Regions from separate parts of the Paenibacillus sp. YSY-4.3 genome, predicted to be linked through region 1. Evidence: predicted binding sites of a transcription regulator. Region 1 holds the regulator's gene; each other region holds the start of a gene.

The links. The regulator Rex, encoded in region 1, represses fermentation and respiration genes when NADH is low (regulators of the CRP and FNR family bind a similar motif). The targets are predictions, from matches to a motif close to TTGTGAAATATTTCACAA.
Region 2: pflB (formate C-acetyltransferase) is a predicted target of Rex. The motif match lies at 835-852, and genes of this name have one in related genera.
Region 3: ACYUJT_RS07540 (FAD:protein FMN transferase) is a predicted target of Rex. The motif match lies at 3,525-3,542, and genes of this name have one in related genera.
Region 4: hcp (hydroxylamine reductase) is a predicted target of Rex. The motif match lies at 3,102-3,119, and genes of this name have one in related genera.

Annotation. Positions count from the first base shown of each region.
Region 1 is NZ_BAABMC010000003.1:213,141-220,895, reverse strand. Features, by position in the region: gene panC (pantoate--beta-alanine ligase) at 1-673, shown strand, start outside; gene panD (aspartate 1-decarboxylase) at 676-1,059, shown strand; gene ACYUJT_RS11710 (tetratricopeptide repeat protein) at 1,182-1,814, shown strand; gene dinG (ATP-dependent DNA helicase DinG) at 1,967-4,843, shown strand; gene ACYUJT_RS11700 (redox-sensing transcriptional repressor Rex) at 4,883-5,533, shown strand; gene ACYUJT_RS11695 (amidohydrolase) at 5,523-6,821, shown strand; gene ACYUJT_RS11690 (cell wall elongation regulator TseB-like domain-containing protein) at 6,853-7,338, shown strand; gene ACYUJT_RS11685 (hypothetical protein) at 7,547-7,755, shown strand, end outside.
Region 2 is NZ_BAABMC010000003.1:407,295-415,049, reverse strand. Features, by position in the region: gene adhE (bifunctional acetaldehyde-CoA/alcohol dehydrogenase) at 1-637, shown strand, start outside; gene pflB (formate C-acetyltransferase) at 920-3,181, shown strand; gene pflA (pyruvate formate-lyase-activating protein) at 3,239-3,982, shown strand; gene ACYUJT_RS12695 (extracellular solute-binding protein) at 4,149-5,519, shown strand; gene ACYUJT_RS12690 (cache domain-containing sensor histidine kinase) at 5,546-7,357, shown strand; gene nagZ (beta-N-acetylhexosaminidase) at 7,389-7,755, shown strand, end outside.
Region 3 is NZ_BAABMC010000002.1:137,930-145,684, reverse strand. Features, by position in the region: gene sfnG (dimethylsulfone monooxygenase SfnG) at 1-548, shown strand, start outside; gene ACYUJT_RS07545 (acyl-CoA dehydrogenase family protein) at 587-1,801, shown strand; gene ACYUJT_RS07540 (FAD:protein FMN transferase) at 2,356-3,450, opposite strand; gene ACYUJT_RS07535 (NusG domain II-containing protein) at 3,692-4,087, shown strand; gene ACYUJT_RS07530 (Gx transporter family protein) at 4,071-4,649, shown strand; gene ACYUJT_RS07525 (energy-coupling factor transporter ATPase) at 4,662-5,477, shown strand; gene ACYUJT_RS07520 (energy-coupling factor transporter ATPase) at 5,480-6,373, shown strand; gene ACYUJT_RS07515 (energy-coupling factor transporter transmembrane component T family protein) at 6,370-7,173, shown strand; gene ACYUJT_RS07510 (peptidase U32 family protein) at 7,302-7,755, shown strand, end outside.
Region 4 is NZ_BAABMC010000010.1:96,813-104,567, forward strand. Features, by position in the region: gene ACYUJT_RS22825 (family 43 glycosylhydrolase) at 1-1,258, shown strand, start outside; gene hcp (hydroxylamine reductase) at 1,371-3,065, opposite strand; gene ACYUJT_RS22835 (sensor histidine kinase) at 3,297-5,111, shown strand; gene ACYUJT_RS22840 (response regulator transcription factor) at 5,104-6,207, shown strand; gene ACYUJT_RS22845 (ABC transporter substrate-binding protein) at 6,405-7,676, shown strand.

The DNA.
Region 1 (7,755 bases):
CCGTTATCCGCGCGACAGCGACAAAGATATGGCGCTTGCTAAGCGCGAGGGAGTGGATATCGTATTCTTCCCGCCCGTGGAGGAGATGTATCCACAGCCGACGAAGACGAAGGTTCAAGTGGCCGAGCTGACGGATCACCTTTGCGGCGCAGCGCGTCCCGGCCATTTCGACGGTGTGACGACCGTAGTCAGCAAGCTTCTGAATATCGTGGCGCCAAACCGGGCTTATTTCGGACAGAAAGACGCGCAGCAGGTTGCGGTCATTACGCAAATGGTTACAGATCTCAATATGGATGTTGAAATCGTTCCTTGTCCGATCGTACGCGAAGAGGACGGACTGGCCCTTAGCTCTCGCAACGTATATTTGTCGCCGGATCAGCGCCAAGCGGCGCTGATCATCTCCCGCTCTTTGCGGCTGGCGGAGCAGATCGCCAGGGAGAAGGAGGCGGCCACGGCAGAGGATATCGTCTCGGAACTGGTTCGGAGTATTGAAACTGAGCCATCCGCAGTGATCGATTATGCGGAAATCCGCCGTTTTCCTTCCCTGGAGTCCGTTCCAAGCTCGATGCGGGTTAAGGACGCAGAGGGGAAGCTGCTGATTGCTGCTGCGGTCAAAATTGGGGCCACCCGGCTGATCGACAACGTTATTTTAACGATGGAGGGAGATAAATAGCCATGTTTAGAACGATGATGAAATCAAAAATTCACCGGGCTACAGTAACCGAGGCGAATTTGAATTATATCGGAAGCATCACGATCGATGAGGATTTGATGGAGACGGCGGATCTTCTTGAGAATGAGAAGGTGCAGATCGTAAACAATAATAACGGCGCGCGTCTGGAAACCTATGTCATACCGGGACCGCGCGGCAGCGGAGTGATCTGCCTGAACGGGGCAGCAGCCCGGCTGGTACAACCCGGAGACAACGTGATCATCATTTCCTATGCGCTAATGTCTGCGGAAGAGCTGCGAAGCCATAAGCCGACCGTCGTGTTCGTTGATGCGAACAATCGTCCCGTAGAGACCGCGAAAGAGGAAGTACACGCAACGATTCGTTAAGGCTGTGTTTTCGCGGCCTGCGTTATGCAATTAATGCCTTCGGGAATGAAAAGCCCCCCGGGAACAAAAAATGAACATAAGGCCTCGCACTGATTTCATTTTCGTTAAAGGGTGGGTTGCGGATGATGTTTCAACATGTGTTTGCGGAAATGAATGAAATGTTGGATGAAATTGCCCGGCATTACCCGATCGCCCAAGGGGCTCATAAGCATGAACTTGCCCGAAAGTGGCATCTTCTGCGGCAAATGAGCGATAGCATGATTGAAGAATGGCTTAATTTCGAGGAGAAGATGGGAACACTGCGCCAGTCCGGTATTAGTCTCGAAGAGAGATATGAGCTGGATTATCCGGAAATGAGTGCTGATGCTTTTGTCAAAGGCCAGGGATATTATAAACTGCTGATGTTTCCCCAGTCCCTGGATCAGTTCCAGGCCGTTCTTAAGGAATATCCGGACAGTTTGATCGGCCGCACTTATTTGGCGATGTGCCATCTCCATCTGGATGAAAGCGAAGAGGCTGCATTTTATTTTGAGGAAGTCTTAAGGAGTGCGCCAAATAAGCGGTTGCGTTCCATTATTTACAATGCGCTTGGCTGCATTGAGGCGAAAAGTGGGAACCGCAGCAAAGCGAGGGAGTTTTTCACACTTGCTCACCATAGCGACCCCAGCTTGCCTGAACCTTTAGCCAATTGGGAGGCCTGTCTGCACAGTACAGGGAAACTTCAGTATGGGACCCAGCTTACCAAGTTGCTGTAAGCGGGGCCGGATGGCAGAAGCGATGCGGGAATCCGTAGTTTTGCGGCGCATCGCTTCTTTTGTATTCATCTGTATTAATTTTCAAAACGTCCATCTTCTGTTATGCTGTTAAGAGAAATAGAGACTGGAACGAAAGGGACCATAGAACAGAAATGAAATATGCTGTACTTGACTTTGAGACAACGGGCAATCAGTCCTCCGATGAGATCATTCAAGTTGGACTTGCCATTATAGATGATAATTTGACCGTTTCCCAGGTATATCATTCGTTCATTAAGCCGACGATACCGATTCCTCCATTCATTACAGGATTGACGGGGATTACCGAGGATGATGTCAAAGATGCGCCGGACTTGGATGAAGTCATGATGGAAATGGTTCCGCTTCTAAACGATGTCGTGCTTGTCGGCCACAATGTAGCTTTTGATTTTAACTATCTGCAGAGCGCGCTGGACAAAACAGGTTACCTGCCATTTACCGGTCGTATTCTGGATACGATGGATTTCTTGAAAATATTATATCCCTCTCTCGGCTCATACCAGCTCGGGCTGGTATCCGCAGAGTTCGGCGTGGAACATGACCGCCCTCATCAAGCCGACAGCGACGCGCTTGCGACGGCTTATATATTCCTGAAATGCCTGGAGGAATTGAATGGTCTGCCGCTTCTGACACTGCAGCGGCTCGCTGATTTGTTTGCAGGAGAAGACAGCGATTTGGGCTGGTTCTTTGATGCGACACTGCAGGAAAGGCAGCTTCAGGGCGAACAGGATACGGATGGGTTTGCGTATTACCGCCAATACGCTTTGCAAGTGGAGGATTGGATGGATATTATGCCCGCTCGGGCCAATATGCTAGACAATCCGCTTGAGAACGTCAGCTTTGCAGAGTTTTTGGAGCAGGTGGGGGAGCGACTGCGCGCCAAGCTGCCTGGGTATGAGGAGCGTGAAGCGCAGAACATGATGTTAGCGGAAGTGATGCGCGCTTTCGATGAAGACAAGCACCTGCTTGTCGAGGCGGGAACTGGTACGGGTAAATCGCTCGGGTATTTGCTGCCAGCCATTTATCACAGCGTGAAGCACGATGAGAACGTCATGGTCAGTACGCACACTATTAATTTGCAGGAGCAGCTTCGCGAGCGGGATGTCCCCTTGCTAACGGAGGTTGTGCCATTTCCTTTTCGCGCGGCAGTATTCAAGGGAAGACAACACTATTTGTGTCTGCGCAAATTTGAACATAAAATAAGTAGAAGAGATTTTGTAGCTCCCAAAGAAGATGTCTTGACCGCGGCACAGATGATCGTGTGGCTCACCCAAACCGAAACGGGCGACGATGAAGAACTGAATTTGGGCAACCGCGGTGGCGATTTCTGGGAGACGGTGGCCAGCGAATCCGATTCCTGCCTAGGGCGTTCCTGCCCATGGTTTCGCAAATGCTATTACCACCGGGCCAAGCACGAGGCCGGCGTAGCTGATGTCGTCATCACGAACCATTCCAAGCTGTTTACGGATATCCAAGCGGGGCATCAGTTGCTGCCGGCATACGAACGCCTGGTCATTGATGAGGCACATCATTTGGAGGATGTGGCAGGAAAGCATCTGGGACTTAATATGAAATATTTCACGGTCGTGCACACATTAACCCGCCTGTTCAAGGACAGCAAAACAGGACAATTGCCTAATTTGAGAATGCTGCTGCAAAATACGCCCGGCGAAAAAACCGCGGATTGGTGCAGCGTGATCGACGGCATTTATCCTTCGCTGCTTGACGTGAAGGAAAGCTGGGATAAGCTGAGCGAAATGCTGTTCACTTTAATGCCGGAACGAAGCGATGCGGCTCCTGGCGACCCGGGGCAATTCGTTTTGCGCTTGCTGCCCCACAAGAAGCCTAAGGATTGGGATACGCTCAGCGCGCTTGAGAATCATATTTATGTGCTGCTGGGCGACATCGTCCGCAAAGGTGAACGGATGCTAAACGACATCCGTGACGAGCAGGATGACTATGGGGCGGACAGTTTGCTGACGGATATCAACGGCCTGTTCAAGGATTTGGCGACAGAGCGGGAAGCGATTCGTTTGTTCATGAAACTTGATGACGAAGATACCGTTTACTGGATCGAAGGAAACGGAAATTACCGCAGCCGGTCCTTGCAGATTTACGCAGTTCCAATCGATGTGAGCCAGCAGCTCAAAAACTATTTCTTCGATAAGAAGAAGAGCGTGGTCATGACATCGGCTACGTTATCCGTGGATAAGTCTTTCCAGTACATGATCGAACAGCTCGGATTGCAGGAGGCCGCTGACAGCGACCGGCTGCTGACGTCCATGCTCCCTTCTCCGTTCAATTACAGGGACCAGGCACTGCTCGTCATCCCGCGTGATTTCCCAAGCGTCAAGGGCAGTGTTGGAGATGAGCACTTCGTGAGCATGCTGGTGCGGTCGCTTGCCGATACTGCCGTAGCGACGCGCGGCCGGATGCTGGTGTTATTTACGTCATACCGGATGCTTCGTCAGGTATATGACCCGCTGAAGGAGCAATTATCCTCCGAGGGAATTACCGTCATTGGCCAAGGAATGGACAGCGGCAGCCGCACGAAGCTGACCCGGAGATTTCAGGGACAGGAAGCGTCCGTGCTGCTCGGCACGAGCAGCTTCTGGGAAGGCGTGGACATTCCGGGGGAGGCGCTGACCAGCCTGGCCATCGTCCGCTTGCCGTTCCAGCCACCGAACCATCCGCTGGTTGAGGCGAAGAGCGAGCGTCTTCAGAGGGAGAAGAAGAACCCGTTCATGAAGCTGTCTGTGCCGCAGGCCGTTATTCGCTTCAAGCAGGGGTTTGGACGTCTGGTGCGTTCTTCTCAGGATCGCGGGATAGTAGTAGTGTACGATACGCGCATCTTGGAATCATACTACGGAAAATATTTCTTATATTCGCTGCCTGGACCGAAAATGGAACATATGCCGATCGAGCAAATGGTACCAAGAATTTCCGAATGGCTGGACGTTCACGAAGTCCAAGAGGTAAAGAAGCAATAACCGTAATTCATATCGCACCATTATAAGGGGAGAAAAGCTATGAAATCAGAAAAAATTTCCGATGCGGTTGTACGCAGATTGCCAGTGTATTTGCGTTTCCTCAATGAGCTGAGTCTTCGTGAAGTGCCAACGGTATCCTCTCAGGAATTGGGCCAAAAGCTTGATCTTAATCCTGCGCAAATTCGTAAGGACCTCGCTTATTTTGGGGATTTCGGGCGCAAGGGCATCGGTTATGACGTGTCCTATCTCATTGAGAAAATCCGGCAGATCTTGAATCTGGATCAGCAGATTAGTGTGGCTCTTGTCGGGGCCGGTAATCTGGGTCAAGCGCTGTCTAACTATAACGCCTACTTGAAGGACAACATGAAAATCGTAGCGGTATTTGATGCTGCGCCGTCCAAAATCGGCACGAAAATCAATAATATTACCGTTCAGCCGATCGACGAGCTGGTGAAGACGGTACAAGTAATGAACATAAGGATCGGAATCATTACGGTTCCTGATTTCGAGGCCCAGCGCGTAGCGGATCAACTCGTTGCCGCTGGCATCGGGGCGATTCTTAACTTTGCGCCTACTATATTGAAGGTACCGGCGGAGGTAAGAATTCATGCGGCCGATTTCACGACGGACCTGCTCAGTCTTGCCTATTATTTGAATGACGGAAAGGAACTTACTTCAAATGAGTCGTAAACTGCTAATTACAGGCGGTACGTTTGCCGTTCTGGAAGAAAAAGAACCTGTCGTTAACGGCTATATGCTCGTTGAGGACGATCTCATTACCTATATCGGACCCAACCGGCCGGAAGGCTGCGAGAATGCTGAAGTTGTGGATGGAAGCGGTCTGTTGTTTATGCCCGGTTTGATCAATACGCACGGTCATGCGGCCATGTCGCTGCTGCGCGGTTATGGCGACGATATGGTACTGCAAAAGTGGCTCCAGGAGAAAATGTGGCCGATGGAGGCGAAGTTCACGGGCAATGACGTGTACTGGGGAACCGCGCTATCCGTGCTGGAGATGATCAAGGGAGGAACGACGACCTTCCTCGATATGTATGATCATATGGATCGGGTCGCGCAGGTGACGGAAGAATCCGGTATCCGCGGGGTGCTGATGCGCGGGGCGATTGGGCTGTGCCCGCCTGACGTACAGAAGCAGAAGCTGGATGAAGCGGTTGCCTTCGCCCGGAATTGGCACGGTAAGGCGGACGGCCGGATTACGACGATGATTTCGCCGCACGCGCCTTATACCTGCCCGCCGGATTACATTGAACAATTCGTGCAGGCTGCACATGATCTCGATTTGCCGATGCATACGCATATGTCGGAGACACGGGCTGAGGTGGAGCAAAATGTCGCTGATTACGGGGCAAGGCCCGTGGAGCATTTACTCAAGCTGGGCATGTTTTCACGCCCGACCCTTCTCGCGCATGGCGTTCATTTAACGGATGAAGAGATTGAAGTGCTAGCTGCTCATAAAGTAGCTATTTCGCACAATCCGGGCAGCAACCTGAAGCTGGCTAGCGGCGTAGCTCGGGTTCCTGAGCTGCTGAAGGCAGGGGTTACTGTTTCGCTCGGAACCGACGGCGCAGCGAGCAACAACAACTTGGACATGTTCGAGGAGATTCGCCTCGCTGCTTTGATTCACAAAGGAGTAACGGGCGATCCGACGGCCGTTCCTGCGCTGGAGGCGTTGCGGATGGGAACTGAATACGGGGCAAAATCGGTGTTCCTTAATAATACGGGCAAACTCGCCGCAGGAATGAAAGCGGACTTCATTGCCCTTAACACGGAGCAGGCGCATTTTGTACCGAGAACCGATTACGTCTCCCATGTCGTGTATTCCGCCGGACCGAAAGATGTGGAGCATGTATGGGTCGACGGGAAACAGATTGTGAAGCATGGTGCGTGTCTCACCCTGGATGAAGAGCGGATTCGCCATGAAGCTCAGGCGGCTTTCGAAGGTCTGTTATCCAGATAGCCTCAAGCTTGTTTAGGAAAGGAAGAGAAGGTTGAAGAAGAGAACCAAATGGATACTGCTTTCTATCCTCATCCTGCTGCTCGTACTCTTTGGCCTTCATCGTTTTTATGTCTATGTCATGCAGCATACTTGGAATGAGGAGTCAGCAGCGATTCAGACGGCTAAGCAGCAAACGGGCATCGTATCGGTCGACAAGACGTGGAAATCGGTGTGGGACGAGATATGCTGGGTAGTCCAGGGGAAGAACGAGAACGGAGAGGACCTGATGGTCTGGCTGCCGGAAAGTGGAGAACCTCATGAAGAGCTTCTGTCTGGCGGAACGAGCGAGCAGCAAATCAGGGAAATTGTCAAGAATGAGCTGCCGGGAATCAGAATCGTCAGGCTCATGCCGGGCATCTATGAGGGCGAATACGTATGGCAGCTTTTTTACAAGGAGAAGGAGCATCATTACTATCAATTTTTCAAGTTTAGCGACGGCTCGATTCTGCCTGATAAATTTACGCTGCCGAACCGTTGATTGTGGTGCGGCAACCAAGAAAGAAGAAGAACCTCGCTCTATTGAGCGAGGTTCTTTGTTATTTCCTAAAAATTTTAAATATATTCATACTTTGGCTTCGATATTGCATGTTCAATATGTTATACTCTTACTTGTAGCTTGTGATAGATCAAAGTATATCATTTCATGCAAGTATTTATATATATATTAGGATAGGAGGAAGCTGCGAATGAAATTACGTATCGGACAAACTGTTGCTATCGCTGCTGTCTCTGCCGTATTGTTGTTTGGTGGTTGGTTTGCCTATCGCCAATGGGCGATTGAGGCTCCGTTCCAAAAGTTGGTCAAGCAATATGAGGGCGTGAATCATGTTCAATTCAATATTACCCCGAAAGAGGTAGGGTTGAAACTTGACCTTGCTGCGGGGACGGATATGGG
Region 2 (7,755 bases), 190 kb from region 1:
GGACGTTCTGACACATGCGATCGAAGCATATGTATCGGTCATGGCGAATGATTATACGGATGGTCTTGCAATCAAAGCGATTCAACTAGTATTCCAGTACTTGGAGCAATCGGCGTTAACCGGCGACAAGCTGGCCCGCGAAAAAATGCACAACGCTTCGACGCTGGCAGGTATGGCTTTTGCCAATGCGTTCCTGGGCATCAACCATAGCTTAGCGCATAAATGGGGCGGTCAGTACCATACGGCGCATGGTCGTACTAACGCGATACTGATGCCGCACGTTATCCGCTACAACGCGAAAAAGCCTACGAAATTCGCAGCTTGGCCTAAATATACTAGCTTCGTAGCTGATGAGCGTTATGCAGAAATCGCCCGCATTCTGGGATTGCCTGCCCGTACGACGGAAGAAGGCGTCAAGAGCCTCATTAAAGCGATCCGCGAGCTGAACAAGAAGCTTGGCATTCCGGCGAGCTTCCAGGAACTCGGCTTCGATGCGAAGGATTTCGAATCGCGTGTTGATTACTTGGCTGACCGTGCATTTGAGGACCAATGTACGACGGCGAATCCGAAGCTGCCGCTCGTAAGCGAGCTGGCAGAAGTGTATCGCGACGCGTTCTATGGCCGCTTCGAAGAGTAGAAAACCATACCATTTAAAATTTTAGAAATAAAAATATAAGGTGTTCAATAAATAGTGACAAATATCACTCGAAATGTGATATTTGTCACAATCCCTTTGTCCAATCTGGTATATCATAACAGTATAAAGATCCCTCATACATTGATGAGTTTAGTGGATTCGTATAAATGGTAAAAATGGGCTTATCAGTGTCGGAATTGTGAAAATTATCACAAATTTAAGGGATCCAAGCGGGATGTAACCTTCAACCCCGCATACACTATATAAATGGAGGGAATAAAGATGTCGGTGATTGAAAGAGAAGTACAAGAAGTTCAGTCCGCATGGAGAGGTTTTAAAAAAGGAAAATGGATGAAGGAAGTCAATGTACGCGATTTTATCGACAATAACATTGCTCCTTATCACGGTAACGAAGCATTCCTGGCAGGACCTACGGACAACACAGTTGCCCTGTGGGACATCGTTTCCGACCTAACCAAGAAAGAACGGGAAGCAGGAGGGGTCCTTGATGTTGACGTGAATACCCCATCCACGATTGTATCTCATGCTCCAGGCTACTTGGATAAGGGCAAGGAACAAATCGTTGGCGTGCAAGGCAGCGCTCCTTTCCAACGCACGATCCATCCATTTGGCGGCATTAACATGGTGTTCAATTCCTGCAAAGCTTATGGATTTGATTTGCCAGAAAGCATTGTAGATATGTTTACGACAATTCGCAAGACGCATAACCAAGGCGTTTTTGATGCATATACTTCAGAGATGAGAGCGGCTCGCAAGGCCGGTATCATTACAGGTCTGCCAGATGCTTACGGGCGCGGCCGGATCATCGGCGACTATCGCCGGGTTGCCCTTTATGGCGTAGACTTCTTGATCAAACAAAAACACAGTGAATTAAACAGTCTTGAAGTCGATGTGATCGACGAGGATGTGATCCGGCTGCGCGAAGAGCTGTCCGAGCAAGTCCGCGCACTCGGCGAATTGAAACAGCTTGGCGAAATGCACGGCTTCGATATTTCCAGACCTGCAACGACAGCAAAAGAAGCATTCCAATGGCTCTATTTCGCTTATCTGGCCGCTGTTAAGGAGCAGGACGGCGCGGCAATGTCCCTTGGACGCGTATCTTCCTTCCTCGATGCCTACATCGAACGTGATATAGCGGAAGGAGCGATTACCGAAGTAGAAGCGCAAGAACTAGTTGACCATTTCGTGATGAAGCTGCGCATTGTAAAATTCCTGCGTACGCCAGAATACAACGATCTGTTCAGCGGAGATCCTACTTGGGTAACTGAATCAATCGGCGGGATGACTGTACAAGGCACTACTCGCGTCACCAAGAACAGCTTCCGATTCCTGCACACCCTTTATAATCTGGGGCCTGCGCCTGAGCCGAACTTGACCGTGCTCTGGTCTGAGCAATTGCCGGAAGCGTTCAAGAAATATTGCGCCAAAGTATCTATCGAGACAAGTTCGATCCAATATGAGAACGATGATTTGATGCGTCCGATCTATGGCGACGACTACGGTATCGCTTGCTGCGTATCCGCGATGGAAATCGGGAAACAAATGCAATTCTTCGGCGCTCGTGCGAACTTGGCCAAAGCGCTGCTGTACGCGATCAACGGCGGTAAGGACGAGAAATCCGGAGCACAGGTTGCTCCTGAATATCCGGTAATCACCTCTGAGTATCTCGATTACGATGAAGTGATGAAACGCTTCAAACCGATGATGGAATGGCTTGCTAAATTGTATGTAAATACATTGAATGTCATTCACTATATGCACGATAAATACTGCTACGAGCGGATTGAAATGGCCCTGCATGACCGTGACATTCTCCGTACGATGGCTTGCGGTATCGCCGGTCTATCCGTAGCTGCTGACTCGCTTAGCGCCATTAAATATGCGAAAGTTAAACCGATCCGCAACGAGAATGGCATTGCCGTAGATTTTGAAATCGAAGGCGACTTCCCTTGCTACGGCAACAACGACGACAAGGTCGACCAAATTGCTGTTGAACTCGTTGAAAGCTTCATGGGCATGATTCGCAAGCACAAAACGTACCGCAACGCAATGCCTACGCAATCCGTATTGACCATTACTTCCAACGTGGTATATGGTCAGAAGACAGGTACAACGCCAGATGGACGTAAAGCAGGCGAGCCGTTTGCGCCAGGGGCTAACCCAATGCACGGACGTGACAAGAAGGGCGCGCTCGCATCCCTGAGCTCTGTTGCTAAACTGCCTTACGAGCACAGCCTGGACGGTATCTCGAACACATTCTCGATCGTACCGAAAGCACTCGGTAAGGAAGAAGAAATTCGCAAGAATAATCTGGTCGCCATGATGGACGGATATTTCGGCAGCAACGCGCATCACCTGAACGTCAACGTCTTTGACCGCGAGCAATTGATGGATGCGATGGAGCATCCAGAGAATTATCCGCAGCTGACGATTCGCGTATCTGGTTATGCCGTTAACTTCATCAAGCTGACTCGTGAGCAGCAGCTCGATGTCATTAACCGCACATTCCATGGTTCGATGTAATTAATATAGGGTATGAAGTGCAATACATGCAGCCAATTACAGAAAGGGTGACGAAACATGCTTAAAGGTCGCATACATTCATTGGAGACATTCGGAACGGTCGATGGCCCGGGCATTCGCTTCGTCCTCTTCATGCAGGGCTGCTTGCTGAAATGTCAATACTGCCACAATCCCGATACATGGAGCCTGACGGACGGGAAGGAAATGTCCTTGGAAGAGGTGCTTGCTGAAATCGAGCCGTACCTTAACTACTATCGTTCGTCAGGCGGCGGGTTGACGGTCTCCGGTGGAGAGGCAACGCTGCAGGCGCCGTTCGTAACGGAATTGTTCCGTGAAGTGAAGAAGCGCTGGAATCTGCATACGACGCTCGACACGAACGGTTATAATGAAGGACCGAAAATCATCGAGCTATTAGATGTCACCGACCTGGTCATGCTCGACTTGAAGCATATCGACAACGAGAAGCATATCAAGCTGACTGGGAAGCCGAATGAACGCATGCTGAACATGGCGAAATGGCTGTCTGCTGAAGGTCGCAGCATGTGGATCAGATACGTGCTTGTTCCAGGCCTTACCGATGATGAGCAGGATTTGCTGAATCTCGGACGATTTATCGGTGAACTGAGCGCCGTAGAGAAGTTCGAAATACTTCCCTATCATCAGATGGGCATATACAAATGGCAGGAGCTAGGCTGGAGTTATCCATTGGAAGGCGTGCCTTCGCCGACGGAGGCAGAGGTTCAGCGGGCATATGATCTGATTGAAGAAGGCAAAAAGCAGACACTATCCGCAATTTCATAACATCATATTGATAGAGACGGGTCGTTTCGATTGGCAGGTGGCTAATCGGAACGGCTCTTTTTTCGTTTAATCCTCCCCCTGTTCCATAGATTTATTCCCTTACGAAAGAGAGCTGTCCGGACTATAATAGAGATAGCTTCATATAAACTAGGGGGCTTTGCGTTCAATGAGAAATCGTTTCATGTTTAGCCTGCTTCTGCTCTTCATCGCTGCGGCTATGTTGGCGTCCGGATGCGGCAAAGGCGCTGGCGGCGGCCCTGCAGGGGAGGATGGTTCTTCCATCCCTGGGCAGGAAGAAATTAATGACGAGCCTTTTGAAGTGACGATTCGGCATACGCAGGTCGGGGAATCGAAGAAATTCCGGCTAGCGATTCTTAAAGATGTCGTTCAGCAGACCGAAGCGGATATTCCCGGTTTGAAAATTCGGCTGGACGCGGTTGATTCCGAGGTGAACCGCAAGGAGAAGCTGCGCGGCGAGATGGCTGCGGGCAAGCCGCCGGATATCTTCGACGTATTTGGCAGCCCGGATTCCGGGATCTATGCGCGGGAAGGGCTGATGCTCGACTTGACCCCGATTTTGGATGAGCTGGGGCTCAAAGATAAAATCAGGGGCCTTGAGCCGTATACGCATGATGGGAAAATCTACGGCTTGCCGGCCGGAGCGTCGATCGAGGGCTTTTTTTATAATAAAGCATATTTCGAAGAGAAGGGGCTGCACGTACCACGGACCCTTGGTGAACTAGAGCAGCTGGCGGAATTTATTAAGGCGGACGGAAAAATTCCTTTTGCCCAGGCATCCAAGGAAGCTTGGGTGCCGTTAATGACGACGAACAATTTATGGTCGTATTTCGCCGGTCCCGAAATTACGTACGGCTTCAGGTCAGGCATCGCTAAGTGGACCGATCCGGACGTCGTAAGGGCCTTCAAGAAGCATCAGGAATGGGTCGATAAAGGGTATTACAGGCCTGGCGAGCTGGCCGCCGAATATACCGAAATGAGGAATCAAATCATTAGCGGTGAAGCGATTATGATGATGGACGGATCTTGGGCGAACTCCGTCTTTAGAGACCCCGATCAGGCTGGCGATTTAATTGGCAAAATCGGTTATTTCAACATGCCGCCCGAATCTGCCGGCGAACCTTATATCGTCATGAACGATTTCAACAACGGGTACGGATTTTCGAGCTCGATGGCGGACGATCCACGGAAACTGCAGACGGTGAAGCAGTTCATAATAAATTTCTGGACGGAAGAAATGCAGCTGCGAGGGCTGAAGGAGGACGGGGTGCTTCCCGCTCTGGTCATCGATGTCGGACGCCTCGCGGATAAGGTGAGCGATCCCTTGCTGCAGGACATTTTTAACGCCGTAGAACAAATTGATATTTCATATCCTGCTTATGACGCGCTTGTCCAGACGCCGGTAAATGAAGCCCTGGGGCTCGGATTCCAGCAAGTGCTCAGCGGAGCGGCGGAGCCGAGAGCGATGCTCGAAGCACTGCAGCGGACGCAGGATGCAGCAAACACGGAGCTTCCGTAAGGACTAAATCCATTAGGAGACAACCAATGAACTTGAGGATCAAATTGCTGACGGCTTTTCTAGGCCTTGTCATCGTCCCCCTATTCATTCTAGGCATCGTTACGTTCTTCGTCACCTTCCAATCGATCGAGACGAAGCACAGCCAGCAGGCCGAGTACTCGCTCAAGGCCATCAGCTACAGCATCAAAAAAGTGTTTCAAGAGATGGACAATGTAACGGATAACGGGATCTCCAACGAAATATTCAAAATGGCGCTCATGGCCGATGATCCCGAATCCCAGAACCTGGTCAGCCAAATCCAATTGAACGAGAACCAGAAAAATTTCCGCTCCCTGCTGTATAACCACCCCGCCATCGATTACGCCTTCCTCTATAGCGAGCGCGGAAATGGCGAAACCACGAACGTGGTGACTTTGTTTAATAAGGAAAGTTTTCAGACTCTTCCGTACGAGAAGTTTAAGCTGCATCCCTTGTATGATGAAGTGAAGGCGCTCAAGGGTCAATCCAAGTGGATTGCACCTTATGAGTATCCCGAGCTTACGGGTTCTGAAAACGTATTCACACAAATCCGGCTGATCAAGGACAAGAATACGATGAAGCCGCTTGGCATTTTGGCGGTGCAGATCAAGAACTGGGAGTTTGAGCGGATTTTCCAGAACTTGAAGCTCGGCAGCGAAATGAAGGATACCCGCTTCATGCTCGTCAATGACGATGGCCTGATCTTATACGATCACCAGTCTGAGTTCGACGGACAGCGTATCCAAGAGCATATCAACAAGGCGTTCCTCCCGAATGATACCTATCAGAGCTTCAAAGGAAAGTTCAATGGGCAGGAGAGCATCGTTTCCATATACAATTTGCAAGGTTATCCTTGGAGCCTGGTGTCTGTAACCTCTTGGAGCTATTTGTCGCAGGAAATTACGACCTTCGCCAAATGGTTTATCGCCATTCTGCTCATTTGCTTGATCACGGCCACACTGTTCAACGTGCTGTTCATGAACCGGATCACTGGCAATATCGGCAAGATCGTCCGGTTTATGCGCAAGGTCGAGGCGGGAGATCTGCAGGCCAGAGTGGAAGAAAAGGGTGATGACGAGCTCTTTTTGCTGCAAAAGGGCTTTAACAATCAAATGAATAAAATCAACGAGCTGTTCGAGCAGGTCAAGACGGAGCAGGAGCAGAAGGCCAACGCGGAGCTGCGGGTATTGCAGGCGCAAATCAAGCCGCATTTTCTCTTTAATACGCTGGAGTCGATCAACGTTCTGGCGATTCAGAATGAAGGGCGGAAGGTGAGCGAAATGGTGCTGCGTCTCGCCAGCATTTTGCGGATCAGCATCCAGGAGAAGGAGGAGATCAAGCTCAGTCTCGAAATCGAGCATTTGTACAGCTATCTGGAGATCCAGAAGATAAGGTTCGACGATTTGTTCGAGTACGCCATCGATATCCCGGAAGCAATGATGCCGTGCCGTCTGCTCAAATTAACGCTTCAGCCGCTCGTCGAGAACAGCATCCAGCATGGGTTCGACGGCATTGAGTATCCGGGTCATATCGCGATTACCGGATTCCTGGAGGAGGACCGGATGATACTGCGGATCCAGGACAACGGGATCGGCATGACCTCAGAGCAGCTATCCTCCATCCAGTATGCGGAGCTGGGGCAGGTCCAGTACGATGCGCTGAAGCCATATCCGAGTCCGGAGAGGCAGGGCCTGGGACTGCGAAGCGTTCATGAACGGTTGCGATTGAAGTATGGCCGCAGATACGGATTGTTCATCTGTTCGGCTCCCGGGCAAGGTACGATGATTCAATGCGTCATTCCAAGATACGGTTTTACTTGATAGTTGAATATATGAAAGCAGGTGTTGAAGGTTGGAACTGTCAAATTTAACGTTGGAGCAAAAAATCGGGCAAATGTTTATTTGCGGTTTTCCCGGAACCGCGGCAGATGAAGGAATCAAAGCGTTAATCGCGGAGCATCATCTGGGCGGTGTCATTTATTTTCGCCGGAACATCGATAGCGTGGAACAGCTGTCCATGCTGTCCCGAGGCTTGCAGCAGTTGCCTCGCAGTACGCCGGATATCCCCCTGTTCATCTCCATGGATCAGGAAGGCGGGATGGTAGCGAGGCTGGACCATGATGGTGTAAGCCGAATTCAGGGCAATATGGCACTGGGAGCCGCCAACGATCTATCGCTGACCGAAGAGGCCGCTATGCTGGCGGCTAAGGAATTGACCG
Region 3 (7,755 bases), on a different contig from region 1:
TCCCTCCGGTGTTTCAGGGCGGAAATTCCGCGGCGGCTCGCCAGATGGCGGCCAATGTGTCGGACTGGTATTTCATGAACGGCAACACGCTTGAAGGATTCCGCAGCCAGGTTGAGGAGGTGAATCGTTTGGCTGCCGCGCGGAATCGCAAGTTGAATTTCGGTGCGAACGCCTTCGTCATTGTTAGGGATACGGAGGAGGAAGCGCGGCAGGTTCTGCGCGAAATTATCGCCCATGCCGATCCCGAGGCGGTCGAGGGCTTCCGCAGCCAGGTGCAATTCGCGGGCAAAGCTTCCCCGGAAAGGGAGGGCATGTGGGCGAACTCGAATTTCGATGATCTGGTCCAGTACAATGACGGGTTCAAGACCGGGCTGGTCGGGACGGCCGAACAGGTGGCGGACCGCATCATCGAGCTTAAAAAAGCCGGCGTCGATCTCATTCTTACGGCCTTCCTGCACTACGATGAAGATATCCAGGCGTTTGGAGAAAAGGTACTTCCACTCGTAAGGGAGAAGGAAGCGGCTTTGCTTAGTGCGTCGGCTACTTGAGCTTGTAGTAAAAATAAAACGTTAGGAGGAATTCATGTATGAGCACACATCTTCGTCAAACCGGCGCAAGTGGCATTCAGCCGGATTATGAACAGCTTCGCGATGAAATCCGTACGATTGTCGATGGGGTCATCAAGCCTCGCGCGGAGGAAATCGACCGGGAGGGGAAATTCCCGAAAGAAAATTTGGAGGCGTTGGCGGAGGCCGGCTGGAACGGTGTCCTCATTCCCCAGCGTTTTGGGGGAAGAGGTCTCGATCATGTTGCCTTTGCAATCGCCGCGGAGGAAATCGGCAAAGGCTGCCCTTCGACTTCGCTGGTCTATGTCATGCATGTCGGAGCCGTGCAAACCATAGCCTTATACGGCAATGAAGACCAGAAAGAACGCTGGCTTGGGCCTGTCCGGGCAGGCTCGATCGGTACTTATTCGACCAGTGAACGAGCTTCGGGCGGACATTGGTGGTTTAATTTCAGCGAAGCTTCGCGGGACGGCGAAGACTATATCCTGAATGCGGAAAAATCGTTCACGACCAGTTCCGGTCAAGCGGATTTCTATGTATTTCAAACGAGGTCTCCGGGGGCGCAAACACCGACGGATGTCAGCTTTTTTATTGTCGACAGCAAGCTTCCGGGAATTAAGCCGGGGGTTTGGGAAGCGCTCGGCGTGCGCGGCAACCACAGCGGACCTATTACGTACGAAGGGGTTCGGGTCTCTTCCCAGGATAAGCTTGGAACGGAAGGGCAAGGCCGCGAAATTTTGGAAAGCGGCGTCTCTCCGGTATACCTGATCGGGCTGGGCTCGACTTGGCTTGGGGTCGCGGAAGCCGCATTGGAAGCCTCGGTCAACTACGTAAAAGGAATGGTCCACCGTGATTTCAACAAGCGGCTGGCGGACTATCAGATTATTCGCCAGCAGCTGGCGGAAGTAAAAGTACTAGTCGAAAGCTTGAAGCCGTGGCAAATTTCGCTCGCGAAGCAGTTGGATGAGCTGCAGGCGCAGGGACGTCCGCAGGTCGAGCTGCTCCTCCCCTTGGTGGAATTCAAAATCCATGCGGCTGAAGTAGCCAACAAAGCGACGAAGGCCGCCCTTGACGTGACGGGAGGCTATGGATATAAAAAAGGCATCTTCGAAAGATTGTTCCGGGATGCGCGGGCGGGAATCGCGATGGGGCCCTCCAATAACATCGCAAGGGAATGGATTGGAAAAGCGTTGGTCGGTCTGCCGTTGGAGCTGTGGCACGAGGGAGGAGATTAAGTTATAAGATGACTATTAGGCTTAATTAGAAATCTACACAAGCAAACGCCCGTTACCACGGCTAATGTGGAAACGGGCGTTTGTGCTTTATATATTTACTGTTCTCCTGTACACGGGAAGAACAACTTTGGTTCCTGCTCAGACTACAACCACAATCATTTTCTAAAACAACAAAAGCCCTACCTCTCTTTTGTCCTTGCGGCTCCGATGACCGCGCCAGTGTGAATCAGAAATCCATTAAATCCTTACTTTGGGTCATTCAAAGGAATTTTCATACCTGGTCAGGTATAGGAGGGCTATAATCTTGTGAGGAACTACATTTTAAAAGCGGTTTGCAACTCAAATTATCATTATACTATAGTTCAACCGTTAAAGCAAGAGTGTTTCGTGAAAATAAAATCCCGCTCCAGTCATAACTGAAGCGGGAAGGTGGGATGCGGGCATTCCGCTTCAGTCATGCACTGTACACTGCGTATTCAGCATGACGATGGTCTGCCGACGCGCAGGCTGAGCATGGGCATTACGAGTCTATCATCGGGCCATTCATCCCGCGGCTAGTTGGCAAAGGAATAGCTGTCGTTCGTTTTATTCAACATGTCCTTGAAACCGGACGTAGCATACAGCTTCTTCTCCTTGGATATGAACAAGGCCTCCGTATCCGGCGTATCTTCGATGAACTTCAATCCGTCCTCGATGCCGAGTACGAATAGCGACGTGGACAGCGCATCTGCATCGGTAGAGTACTTTGTCACGATGGTAACGCTGCTGATGCCATTGTCTACCGGATAGCCGGTCCCTGGGTCGAGGATATGCTGATAAAGCTTACCTTCCTCGATAAAAAAGCGCTCATAGATGCCTGAGGTGACGATCGTCTTGTCGGCCACCTGAATTGTGCCGATAGAGTTACCGCGTTCTTTGCCCGGGTCCTGGATACCGATGTTCCACATCTTGCCCCCTGGTTTCTCGCCCATAGCAAAGATGTTGCCGCCGAGATCGATGATCGCGCTGCTGAAGCCTTGCGCCTCCAGATACTCGTAAATCGCGTCTGCCGCGTAGCCTTTGCCGATGGAGCCGAGGTCGATGGCCATGCCTTCTTTTTGCAAATAGATTTCGTGCGTATACTCATTCATTTCTATTAAATGATAGTCGCTAAGCGCTTTGGCGGCTTCGATCAGATCAGCGTCTGGTACCTTGGCGCCTTCATGGCCGATATTCCACAGCGTAACCAGATTGCCGATGGCGGGATTGAACTTTCCGTCCGTCCGCATCGCGTAGTCGAGTGCTTTCTCGACCAGCTCGAACGTCTCGGGGGAGATCTTTACGGGCGTCTTCCCGGATTGGCTGTTCACCTGGTAAATTTCACTGCTCTCCAGCGTGCGGCTGATTTTGCCGTCGATGTCATTCAGCAAGGCTTCAATCTCGTTAAAATGCTGCCGTGTTGCGCGATCATCGTATATTTTCACGTTGACGACGGTGTCGAATATGAAGAACGTCTCTCCCATTGGCTTCATAGTCTCATGCGCATTTGCCGTCTTATCGCCGGATGCGCCGGAATCCTTGGGCAGGCCTGAATTTGTGCCGCAGCCAGCCAATAGAGCCGTTGATAGTAGTAGCGTTAATCCTAAAGTAAGTAGTCTATTGTGCTTCATAAACGCCGCCTCATTTCATTTGCTTCTAAATTGATTCATTCAAATTTATTGTATCAAGGGTGGGAAAATGTTTAAAGTGCTTTTTTTCACAAAGTAATGATTATTCCATTAAAATCCTTATAAAGTGAGGGATTTGTGACAACTGGGAAAATGAGAGAAATCGCACAGGTTAGTCATTGAACAGGGGTTATAATGAGATCATCTAAGATTTATATAATCAAAAAATAAGGGAGTTTTCTCTATGAAACGTGGAGATATCCTGCTGATCGGCTTGATTGTTGTCATTGCCATGGCATTTCTTGTTCCAAGGTGGTTTTTAGGAAATTTAAGTGAAAACAATCACAATGACAATCCGCTTGTCGCAAATATCAAGGTCGATGGCAAGCTGGTACGATCCGTGGAGCTCACGGAAGAGGAGCAAATCATTGAAATTGAAACCGAGGATGGCCTCAACATTTTGAAGGTGCATGATTATGGCATAGAAATGATTGAGGCGGACTGTCCTGATCAGGTATGCCTGACCTTCGGGTTTGTCCAGCGCAACGGAGGCACGATCGTCTGTCTCCCGCACAAAATGATCGTGGAAATTGAAGGAGCTTCCGGGGAAGGAGATGAGATCGATGCCATCGTTAAATAAACCAGCCGCGCCGAAAACGCTTGGCGGCGAATCATCCACTCTCCTGTTGAAAAGAACGGTAATCGTTGCGATTTTCGCCGCCGTTGCGGTCGTACTGAGCCTGATTGAATCGCTGATTCCGATCAATATGGGCGTGCCTGGCGCCAAGCTGGGGCTTGCGAATATTATGGTGCTGACTTGTCTTTATTTCCTGCGGGCGAGGGACGCCTTGATGATGGTGCTGCTAAAAACGCTGCTAACCGCGTTTATCTTCGGTACGTTTTCCAGCTTCTTGTTCAGTATTATGGGTGCGCTATTCAGCTTCGCAGCGATGTGGTTTCTGCTCTTGGTAGGACGTAAGAGACTTAGCATGATTGGCATAAGTATCGTCGGGGGGATTGCCCATAACATCGGGCAGCTTACCGCCGCATCACTGTATTTCCTGACAACGAAAATATTCTATTACTTGCCGATGCTTCTCATTACAGGGGTACTGACGGGTATTGCGGTTGGGATCGCGGTTCGTTATTTGATTCCTGCGCTTTCCAGATTGTCGTTGTTTGAAGCTTTTTTGACGGATTAAGGGGGTGAGGAGATGGCTGCAGCAACATTCGCTTACGAGTTGAACGGAGTTTCCTTCGCGTATGCGCCGGATGCCCCGGTTCTGGATGAGGTGACGCTCCGCATTGGCTCCGGAAGCTGGGTGTCGATCGTCGGGCCTAATGGCTGCGGCAAATCGACCCTTGCCAAACTGCTGGGCGGTCTGCTGGCCGCAAATAGCGGCACGATCATGGTAGAAGGGCACGAGCTGACGCAGGATTCGGTCTGGGATATCCGTCCCCGGATCGGCATGGTGTTCCAGAACCCGGATAACCAGTTTATCGGCTCCACGGTGGAAGAGGATATCGCTTTTGGTTTGGAAGGGCGCTGCCTCTCCCGCGAGGAAATGATCGACCGGGTCAAGCGTTACGCCGAGAAGCTGGAAATCAGCCATCTGCTGACCAAGCACCCGGCGGAGCTGTCCGGGGGGCAGAAGCAGCGTGTAGCCCTCGCCTCGATCCTGGCGATGGAGCCAGGCATCGTAATTTTCGATGAAGCATCCTCCATGCTGGATGAGAAGGCGCGCGGCGAACTGCTGCATATTTGGCGGGACATGCGCAGCAGCGGTGATTACACGCTCATCTCGATCACGCATGATGCGGAAGAGATTATGGCCTCGGACCGGGCGATCGTGTTCCGGAGCGGGGCCATTGCTGCCGATGCAGCTCCGGCGGAGCTGTTCGAGGATGAGGAGCTGCTGCAGGCTTGCCGCTTGATCGCGCCTTACCGGATCAGGTTGCTGCAGGAATTACGGAAGCGTGGGATGGATGGAGAAGGCATTCTCCATGGCCGGCAAACGAGGAGGCGGTGACTATGGCTATTACATTCGAGGAAGTCAGCTATGCATACGATGACCGCAGCTTATGGCGAAGCGGGGCGTTGGAGGGTGTCAATCTCCATATACAGCCCGGAACGTTTATGGGGATTGCCGGCACGACAGGCTCCGGCAAGTCAACGCTGCTGCAGCACTTCAACGGTATCCTGAAGCCGACCGCAGGGTGCGTGCAGGTACTGGATTTGCTGATAGGCGCCCAGGAGAAGGCGCCGAAAATGCGCGAGCTGCGCAGGCGGGTCGGGCTCGTGTTTCAATTTCCTGAACAGCAGCTGTTCGAGGATACGGTGGAGAAGGATATTTGCTTTGGACCGCTCAACTTCGGAATGTCTCTCGCGGAAGCGAAGGAACGGGCGAAATGGGCCTTGTCCCTGCTTGGGCTGAATGAATCGATTCTGCTGAGGAATCCTTTCCAGCTCAGCGGCGGCCAGATGCGCAAGGTAGCCATTGCCTCCGTCTTGGCCATGGACCCGGAGGTCATTGCCCTAGACGAGCCGACGGCTACCCTTGATCCACAGAGCCGGGCCGAGCTCGCAGCTCTGTTGTCGAAGCTGCACCGGGAGCAGGGCAAGACGGTTATCGTCGTGACGCATCGGATGGAAGAACTGCTGCCCTACGTGGACGGGTGGATCGTGATGAAAGGCGGCCGGACGTTGTTTCAGGGGCCGACCGATGCCATGGTCAGGGAAGCCGCCTTTCTGGAGCAGGAAGGGCTGGCCCTTCCGGAATGCATCATGCTATGGAATAGGCTGGCGGCCGAGTACGGGTTAGAGGCGGAGAAGCCGTGCTTAACGCCGGAATTACTGGCTGAACGTCTTGCCGAGGTATTCTCGGGGGGAGGCGCCTTAAGAGACAGAGGGGAGAGATTGGCATGAGGGGAAAACTGCTGATCGGCCGGAGCATCGATACCGGTTCATGGGTTCACGGCCTCGACCCGCGGGCGAAGCTGACGGCTATGGTGCTGTATCTCATCGCGATCGTTGCTGTCGGCTCATGGCCTGTGCTTGGCGTCGCCGCTGTTTTTTCCCTCGCTTATATGACGGCAACGAAGATTCCTCTCAAGTATTACGTCAAGGCGGCGAAGCCTCTCTGGGTGCTGATGGTGTTTATCTTTGCCGTGCAGTGCTTTACGGTGACTGAGGGAACGGCGCTGTGGCAGATCGGCTCATGGACGCTGTATTCCGGAGGAGTCAGCCTTGGGCTGATCTCGGCTTCGCGGATGGCGCTGCTCGTATCTTTTACCGCGATTCTTACGTTTACGACGACGCCCGGGCTGTTGAACCAAGGCATGGCTGGCGTACTGAAGCCGCTTGAGACCGTAGGATTATCCGCGCAGCGTCTGACCTTAATGATGAGCATTGCGCTGCGTTTCATTCCAACGATTCTCGATGAGGCGCAGAAGATTGTGAAGGCACAGGCCGCCAGGGGCGCCGATTTGCGGGAGCTGCCGTGGAAAGAGAAAGGGAAGATGCTGGTGTCCCTGCTCGTTCCGGTGACGGTAGGGGCTTTTCGCCGGGCCGAGGAACTGGTGCTGTCGATGGAATCGAGAGGCTACCGGATCGGTGCGCCGCGCTCGGAATATCACTTGCTCGTCTGGAAGCGCCGCGACACCTGGTTCATTCTTTCATTTGCAATACTGGCAGCCGGCGTGCTGGCGTATAGAATTTTGATGTAAAAAAGGATGGGGGCGAGGGATAAACTGTGACCGCGTTCGCGAAACAAAGAGCTATTTAAATGACAGTTTTTTAGTGAAATAAATTACAAATTTACAGCTTAGATGCAGGTAGGAAGGGGAGGAACGCTGTGGCACGTTATTTTAATGGAAAAGAAGTCGAGCTGCTTGCGCCGGCGGGAACGTTTGAAATCTTCAAGGAAGTAATTCGCGCCAATTGCGATGCCGTTTATTTCGGTGGACCGAGCCTCAATATGCGCATGATGCGCAAAGGCTATAATTTCAGCCGGCCGGAGATGGAGGAGGCGATTGAGCTAGCCCATGGCTTGGGCAAAAAAGTGTTCGTCACGGTAAACAACCTGCTTAACGAAGGGGAAATTGAAGAGGCGCGGGAATATTTGTGTTTTCTGGAGCAGGCAGGGCCGGATGCCATCATTGTGCAGGATTTTGCTGTACTGGCGCTTATTCAGGAAATGGGCTTGAAGCTTCCCGTGCATTCCTCGGTCATGATGAACGTGCATAATCGCGAGATGATTGAGGCTCTGAGCCAGATGGGCGTCACTCGGGTCGTCACGTCTAGGGAGA
Region 4 (7,755 bases), on a different contig from region 1:
TTATAAGAAAACTCAAGATCCTATGAATAAATTAGGCTTGTATCAGATGTATGCTCCCGATGTGGCAAGGGGCGCTGACGGGCGATATTACCTGTATTATACCCTGGCTTTTCGCAGCGTTATGGCCATCGCCGTATGTGATTCACCAGCAGGCAAGTATGAGTTTTACGGTTATGTAAGCCATCCGAATGGAGATTTGTTGTGGGATAACAGCGGAGATCCTATTTTATTCGACCCCGGCGTCCTAGTTGATGATGATGGATGCGTCTATCTGTATTCGGGCTTTGCTCCCAAGAAAGAGGTTCCCTTTTTCATGACCGGATGGAAGAGACGCACTTGCAAAGGCGGATACGTAATTCAGTTACAGCCGGATATGAAGACCGTGATCGACGAGCCGAAGCTTATCCTGCCAAAAGTGGGGGAGGCGGACGGAACCGGGTTCGAAGGACATGAGTTTTTTGAGGCAAGCTCCATTCGTAAAATAAAAGATACTTATTATTTGATATATTCGTCGATCAATGGCCATGAATTATGCTATGCCACAAGCAAAAGCCCGACAGGCGAGTTTAAATTCGGCGGAACGATCGTAAGCAATGGCGACCTTTACTTGAACGGTCACGATTCGGATCAGCTTGCCTATAACTATATTGGCAACAATCATGGCGGTATCGTTCAGGTCCGAGATCAATGGTATGTGTTTCATCACAGGCAAACGAACCGGCATCATTATTCCAGACAGGGACTTGCCGAACCGATCGAGATTAGGGAGGATGGGACGATTCCTCAGGTGGAGATGAGCAGCTGCGGTCTGAACAACGGTCCGCTTATTGGCAAAGTAGAGTATGAGGCACGAATTGCCTGCCACCTGATGTCGGCGAAAGGCGCTGGCCGGTATGGTGTATATTTTGGAAATATAACTTTCAGAAATCATCCGTATTTCACGCAAAGCGGGAAAGATAGGGGAAATAATCCTTTTCAATATATTGCAAATATGAGAAATGGAGCAGTGGCGGGCTTCAAATATTTTTTGATGCAGGATGTAACGGAAATCGCTGTATGTGTTCGGGGGCGTGCTTCGGGTTTCATGCTCGTATCGAATGATTTACATACAGAGCCGATCGCAAGGATAACGATAACGCCAAGCAGTGCCTTTACATATTATGGGACGAAAATCAGTGTGGAGAATGGGAAGCAGGCGCTCTATTTTACCTATGAGGGATCGGGAAAGCTGGATTTTAAGTCATTGGTTTTGAAATAGTTCTATGATGAAAGTCAGGCTGCGCTCACTTCTAATCAAGCGAAGGGCGCAGCCTGTCTCTTAATATATGGAGTATAATCCTGGGAGTTACGCCGACAAGGCGTTTTACTAATTATTGAGCATAAGCTCCAAGGAACATTTCCATGTCATCCTCGACATTCGTAATGCCGCCGATGCCGAATTGATCAACCAGCACTTTGGCAACGTTTGGAGAGAGGAAGGCAGGCAGCGTCGGCCCGAGATGGATGTTTTTGACCCCGAGGTAGAGCAGAGCCAACAGCACGATGACCGCTTTTTGCTCATACCAGGCGATATTATATGAAATCGGTAGTTCATTGATATCATCAAGTCCCAGTATCTCTTTAAGCTTTAGCGCAATAATGGCGAGCGAATAGGAGTCGTTGCACTGGCCCGCATCTAGAACGCGCGGGATGCCACCGATATCTCCGAGATCGAGCTTGTTATATTTGTATTTCGCACAGCCTGCAGTCAGAATGACTGTATCGCGGGGAAGCTGCTGAGCAAATTCAGTATAATAATTGCGGGATTTCATCCGGCCATCGCAGCCAGCCATGACGAAGAAACGTCTGATATCACCCGTCTTAACGGCATCGACAACTTGGTCGGCGATGCTGGTCACGGTGTTATGGGCAAATCCGCCGATGATTTCTCCGGTCTCCAGCTCAGTCGGAGGCTGACACTGCTTGGCGAGGGTAATGATTTCGGAGAAATCTTTAGGCTGGCCGTCTATCCCATCTGGAATATGCCGTACGCCAGGATATCCGGTATTACCCGTCGTATAGATGCGATCCATGTAACCTGGTTTGGGTGGTACGATACAGTTGGTCGTCATCAGGATCGGGCCGTTAAAGTCTTCGAATTCACTAGCTTGCTTCCACCACGCATTGCCGTAATTCCCCACAAAATGCTCGTATTTCTTGAAGGCTGGATAGTAGTGGGCTGGCAGCATTTCGCTGTGGGTATACACATCTACGCCTGTACCTTCGGTTTGCTGCAGCAGCTCCTCGAGATCCTTCAGATCATGCCCGCTGATCAGAATGCCTGGACGGTTGCGTACTCCGATGTTGACCTTTGTAACCTCAGGATGACCGTATGTGCTGGTGTTCGCCTGGTCCAGCAAGGACATCGCATCCACGCCGAATTTGCCAGTCTCCATCACGAGTGCGACCAATTGATCTGCGGTCAATGTATCGTCCAGAGTAGCAGCGAGAGCCCGGCGCATAAATTTATCAACTTGAGCATCGATATAATCCAATTGATAGGCATGATACAGGTATGCAGCCATTCCTTTAAGCCCGTAAGTGAGTAATTCTCGTAACGAACGGATGTCGGCATCTTCTGTGGCAAGCACACCGACTTGCTCCGCTTTAGCATCAAACGACTTGTCATCGTCGCTATGCCAAACCGCCGCATCCGGCAGCAACGTCTTGCCTGCTGGTTGCTGACGCTCCCAATGTTGGCGCACTTCATCGCGAAGTTTGAGCGCTTCCCGAATTTTAGCGACGAACACTTCTCTGTCAAAGTTAGCGTTAGTAATCGTTGCAAACAACGAGTCCATGATAAATACAGATGCTTGGTGTTCAAGCGCTTCAGGCAGCTCTGTATCTACGCTAAAGAATGATATGCCTTTCAGAACAAAAATGAGCAAATCTTGCAGGTTTGCTACATCGAATGTTTTCCCGCATACGCCTACGATCGTGCAACCGGTGCCTTTAGATGCCTCCTGGCATTGAAAACAAAACATGGGCATTTGCTGTTCAGGCTTATTTAATACAGCTTGATCCATCTATGTTACCTCCCCATTTTTATTTGTGAAAGCGGCCTGTGCAATCATGCACATCATCAATTCATCAGAAGCATAACGCAGGCGCAATGGCGACTGAGTGATTGGAATCACAATATATAAATTTGATCCAGAATATCCATAATTATATAAAAAAAGAAGACCTCCTATACAAATTACAATTTGAATTCTAGAATGATTAGTAGCAGCTATGAAATCGCGGGAGGTATTATAGTGAAAAGATGGAAGTCCATGTTCCAATGGTTTGGACGATTACAAATCATGCACAAAATTATTTTTATATTCCTTCCTCTGATTGTTATTCCTCTTTTTATATCGGGATATCTCTCTAGCTATAATTTCAGTCAATCTACCATCCAAAATATGGAGCAAGGCGCCCTGGACGAGTCAAAATTAATTGTCTCCCAAATCGATTCTATTATTAACAATGCGGAGAATAGCGCAAACTTTATTGCTACTGACATTAATCGCATTATCTCCAGTTCACCGGAGCAACGCGATTCGGTACAAGAGCTGAAGTTCAGAAGACAAATCCAGAGCAAACTATCTACAGACCTCATTCTGTTTCCCGATGTTGACTCTGCCATTTTTATCGATAGGAACAACCATATTCATACTTCATACTCTCGCATCAACGAATACGAACAGAAGGTATTTGATAGCGGAATGATTGAACAGATGACGCGGATGGGAAGCTATGGAAAGAATCGCTGGTTTTCGATGGAGCAGCGTAATTTTCTGGTCAGTGACCCGGCGGTTCCCGTGCTTACTCTTGGCAAGGTCGTAATTGATGTAGATAGCGGCAACAAATTAGGCGCTCTTTTTATCAATGTGAAGGAGACTACATTCTCTTCATTTCTAGGTACAGAGAAAAAACAGGACATTACCAAATCTTATTTGCTAGTGGATAGCGCTCAGAAAATTATTTCCAGCTCCAATCCGAAATATCTTCTAGAGCCGTTCGATAACTTGAAGATTAAGCAACCCTTGACGTTTCTTACTGAACCGTATTCAGAGATTATGGACAGTGCCCAAGGGCAGGAATTCATCAGTATATATCCCTACGACAGAATGAACTGGAACTTAGTGAACATGAACCCGATGACCGCACTAAAAAGCATGATCAGTCATAATGTCTGGATGACCGTCGCGATCGGGATGGTTTGTTTATTGCTTGCATTACTAGGGATAGGTCTATTATCCAAGATTATAGTGAATCCTCTGCTTCAGCTTGCTAAATCGATGCGGAGAGTCAAGGAAGGGGATCTGAACGTAACGGCGGCTATTCGTACACAGGATGAGACGGGGCTGCTTGCTTCCGTATTTAACCTCATGATCCAACAAATCAAGCAGCTTATCGCCACTGTGGAGAATGAGCAGCGGCATAAGCGGGAATACGAGCTGGCGCTTATGCATGCCCAGATAAAGCCGCATTTCCTATACAACACCTTGGATACGATTTATGTGCTTACTGACATGGAACGAACGGAGGAGGCCAGGGATACCACCAAGGCCCTTGCGGACTTCTATCGTGTCGCTCTAAGCAAAGGCTATGAAATTATTACGCTCGAAGAAGAAGTCAAAATCGTAAATGATTATTTAACGATTATGCAGGTCCGTTATCCTCATATTTTACAATACGATATTGCTATTCCTGACGAGCTCAAGGGGATCAACATTCCTAAATTGTCGCTGCAGCCCCTGGCTGAAAATGCGATATATCACGGATTGAAGACGAAAGACAGCAGCGGTTTTATTCGGATTTCTGCGCATGCAGACAGGGATCGCGTGATCATTGAAGTGGAGGATAATGGCGTAGGAATGTCTCCACAGCTTGTATCCCGTATTACTGATTTCAAAGAGGATTCGGATAAAAGAAAATCAATCGGCATATTTAGCGTGCATGAGAGATTGAAGCTGTATTTCGGTGACATCTATGGAATTCACATCGAGAGCAGGGAAGGACAGGGGACGACAGTTAAACTCATTCTACCCAATAACTATGATAAAGGTGAGCATCATGTATAAAGTTATGATTGTTGACGATGAACCATTATTCAGAGACTACATGCGAAGCAAGCTGGACTGGGCTAGCCATGGATTCCATATTTGCTGCGAGGCGGCTAATGGAAGAGAAGCGTTGGAGGAAGCCAAGGAGAATCGCCCCGATCTCGCATTCATTGATATATCCATGCCGTTTATCGACGGGCTGCAATTGGCGGAACTATTAAAGCAGACACAGCCTGATATATCTGTTGTTTTTGTGACAGGGCACAGTGAGTTTGATTATGCAAGGCAGGCTATCCGGCTCGGGGCACAGGATTATCTGCTTAAACCGTTCAATAAGGTGGAATTTTCGACGACGCTTCAGCGGGTAAAGCGTACCTTGGATGAACTCTCACGGCCAGCTTTTCAGGAGAAAGCTACTCCTCAGAAAGCGGCAAACACCGGAGTTCTCCCATTTGATGTGCAGGAGACGCTGATTCTGACCCTAAGGATGAGAGAGACGGATGCAGTTCACGAAGAGCTGAGCCGAATCTGGCAGGTTATTAACAAGATGGATATTTCAAGCGTTATGGGACAGAGCTATCTGGAGGCACTAATCAGCCTTTGTCGTGCTTATATCATCGAGTCCGAACTGAGCTCGGAAGAAGTGTGGGGAACTGACAGCACACTTGAACAGCAGCTGCAAGCGCTGCGATCCTGGGAAGAGGCCGAGCGATGGATCGCCGAGCTGTTCAGCAAAGCGGTTAACTATAGAGAATCATTTAGGCCTTCGAAATCGTATCAATTATTTACGGCTGCCAAAGCATATATTCAACAAAACTATTCAGATTCAGAGCTGACCGTCGAAGGTGTGGCACAGGCCCTATATATAGATGCCAGTTATTTGCGCAAAGTGTTTAAGAGGGAAGCTAACATTTCAGTCGTAGATTATATTACCTATATTCGCATGAAGGAAGCGAAGGACATCCTGCTAACCAGACCCATGAAGCTGTCAGCCGTGGCAGACAAGGTAGGATATAATGACCCGAATTATTTCAGTAAATGCTTTAAAAAGAGATTTGGTCTAACCCCTTCCGAATTCGAGCAGCTTCATGCAAATAAGGCGAATCCTGAATAGATTCGTCTTTTTTGTCCTGTTTATTCCTTATCGTGCTCGATTATTGCATTAATCAAAACGCTGAACAATTTTATAATAAAAATACACTTTGAAAACGCTGCCAAGGACAAGGTGGGCATCAAGTTAAATCCAGAAAAGAGGGGTACAGCATGAAAAAAATGAGGTTCAAGTCTTTAACAGTTCTAGTCACCATCGCCATGTTATCTTTGTTACTAGCTGCTTGCTCAGGGGGAAATTCGAGTCAGAGTTCTACAAGCTCAAGCGGCAGTTCAGGGGAAGAGAAGGTTAAACTGAAGGTGTATGCCCAGCATTTTGACGACGATACCTCCAAACCGTTTGACTATGCGGTAGAAGAACTGAAGAAGGAAATGCCGAATGTTGAAATTGTGTTGGATCCTGCGGTGCAAGATGGATATCAGAAACTAAAAACCTATGCCGCTACAGGGAATATGCCAGATATATTCGAAACGGACTGGGTAACTTTGCAAACGTTCGCTAAATCTAAAAACGTCCTCTTGTTAGATGAGTTTGAAGAAACTACAACTTTTAAGGATAAACTGAATCCCGGGGTTGAAGGAAGGCTAATTGCACCAGACGGTCATATTTACGCATTTCCATTTACCGGGATCGAATTCCAAATTCTCTATTACAACAAAGAAATATTTGAAGAGGCCGGTATTGAAGTGCCGATTAAGACTGTTGATCAATTAGCGGAGGCTGCCAAAAAACTGAAGGAAACTGGATATGTTCCGCTTTCCATTTTTGCAAAAGAGAAGTGGATCTCCACAGCGCTTTATCAAGGCCTTGTCACGCGCGAGGAAGCCATGGGCTACGGAAAGCTGGATGAAGCCGGTGTCACCGAACTGCCCGAGTCCTTCATCACTGCAGCTCATCAACTGAGAACATTGCAAGAAGCTGGCTTATTTGATGTAAACGCTACAAATACGAACTATGACCAAGCTTCATCCTTATTTTACACGGGTAAGGCTGCTATGTTCGTAAACGGACAATGGGAAATCTATAGCTCTCAAGAGAAGCTCGGCGATAAAGTGGACTGGATGTACTGGCCGGCGAAGGATGAAGAAACCTATGAAAAAACAAAATATGCGGTCAATGGATCTCCATCCCCCGGCGGCTTCGCCGTATCTCAATCGACGAAAGATCCGGAGCTGACAGTGAAAGTAGCCAGCTTTCTTGCCCAAAAGGCAGCCGAGTATAAATACGCCCAGCTTGGCAGTCCTATCGTATCCGTAAAAGTGGATAAAGAAATCACTGCCGAAATTCCGCCGATGATGCAGCGCATCGCCGATGAGGTGCTTCCAAATGCTACGAATTATGCGGTCGCTCTGAACAATGTTTCGATCAGAAATGTGCTGGATGACAACACACAAAGTATGCTGATTGACGGTTACTCCGTGGAGCAGTTCATTAAAAATCTGAATGCGGTATTGGCTAAAGAGAACAACTGAGAAAAAGAGACCCAGGCAATCCCCCTTGATGCATTAGTTAAATCAGGGGGGATTGCTTCCAGGAAAGGAGTGGGGTTAC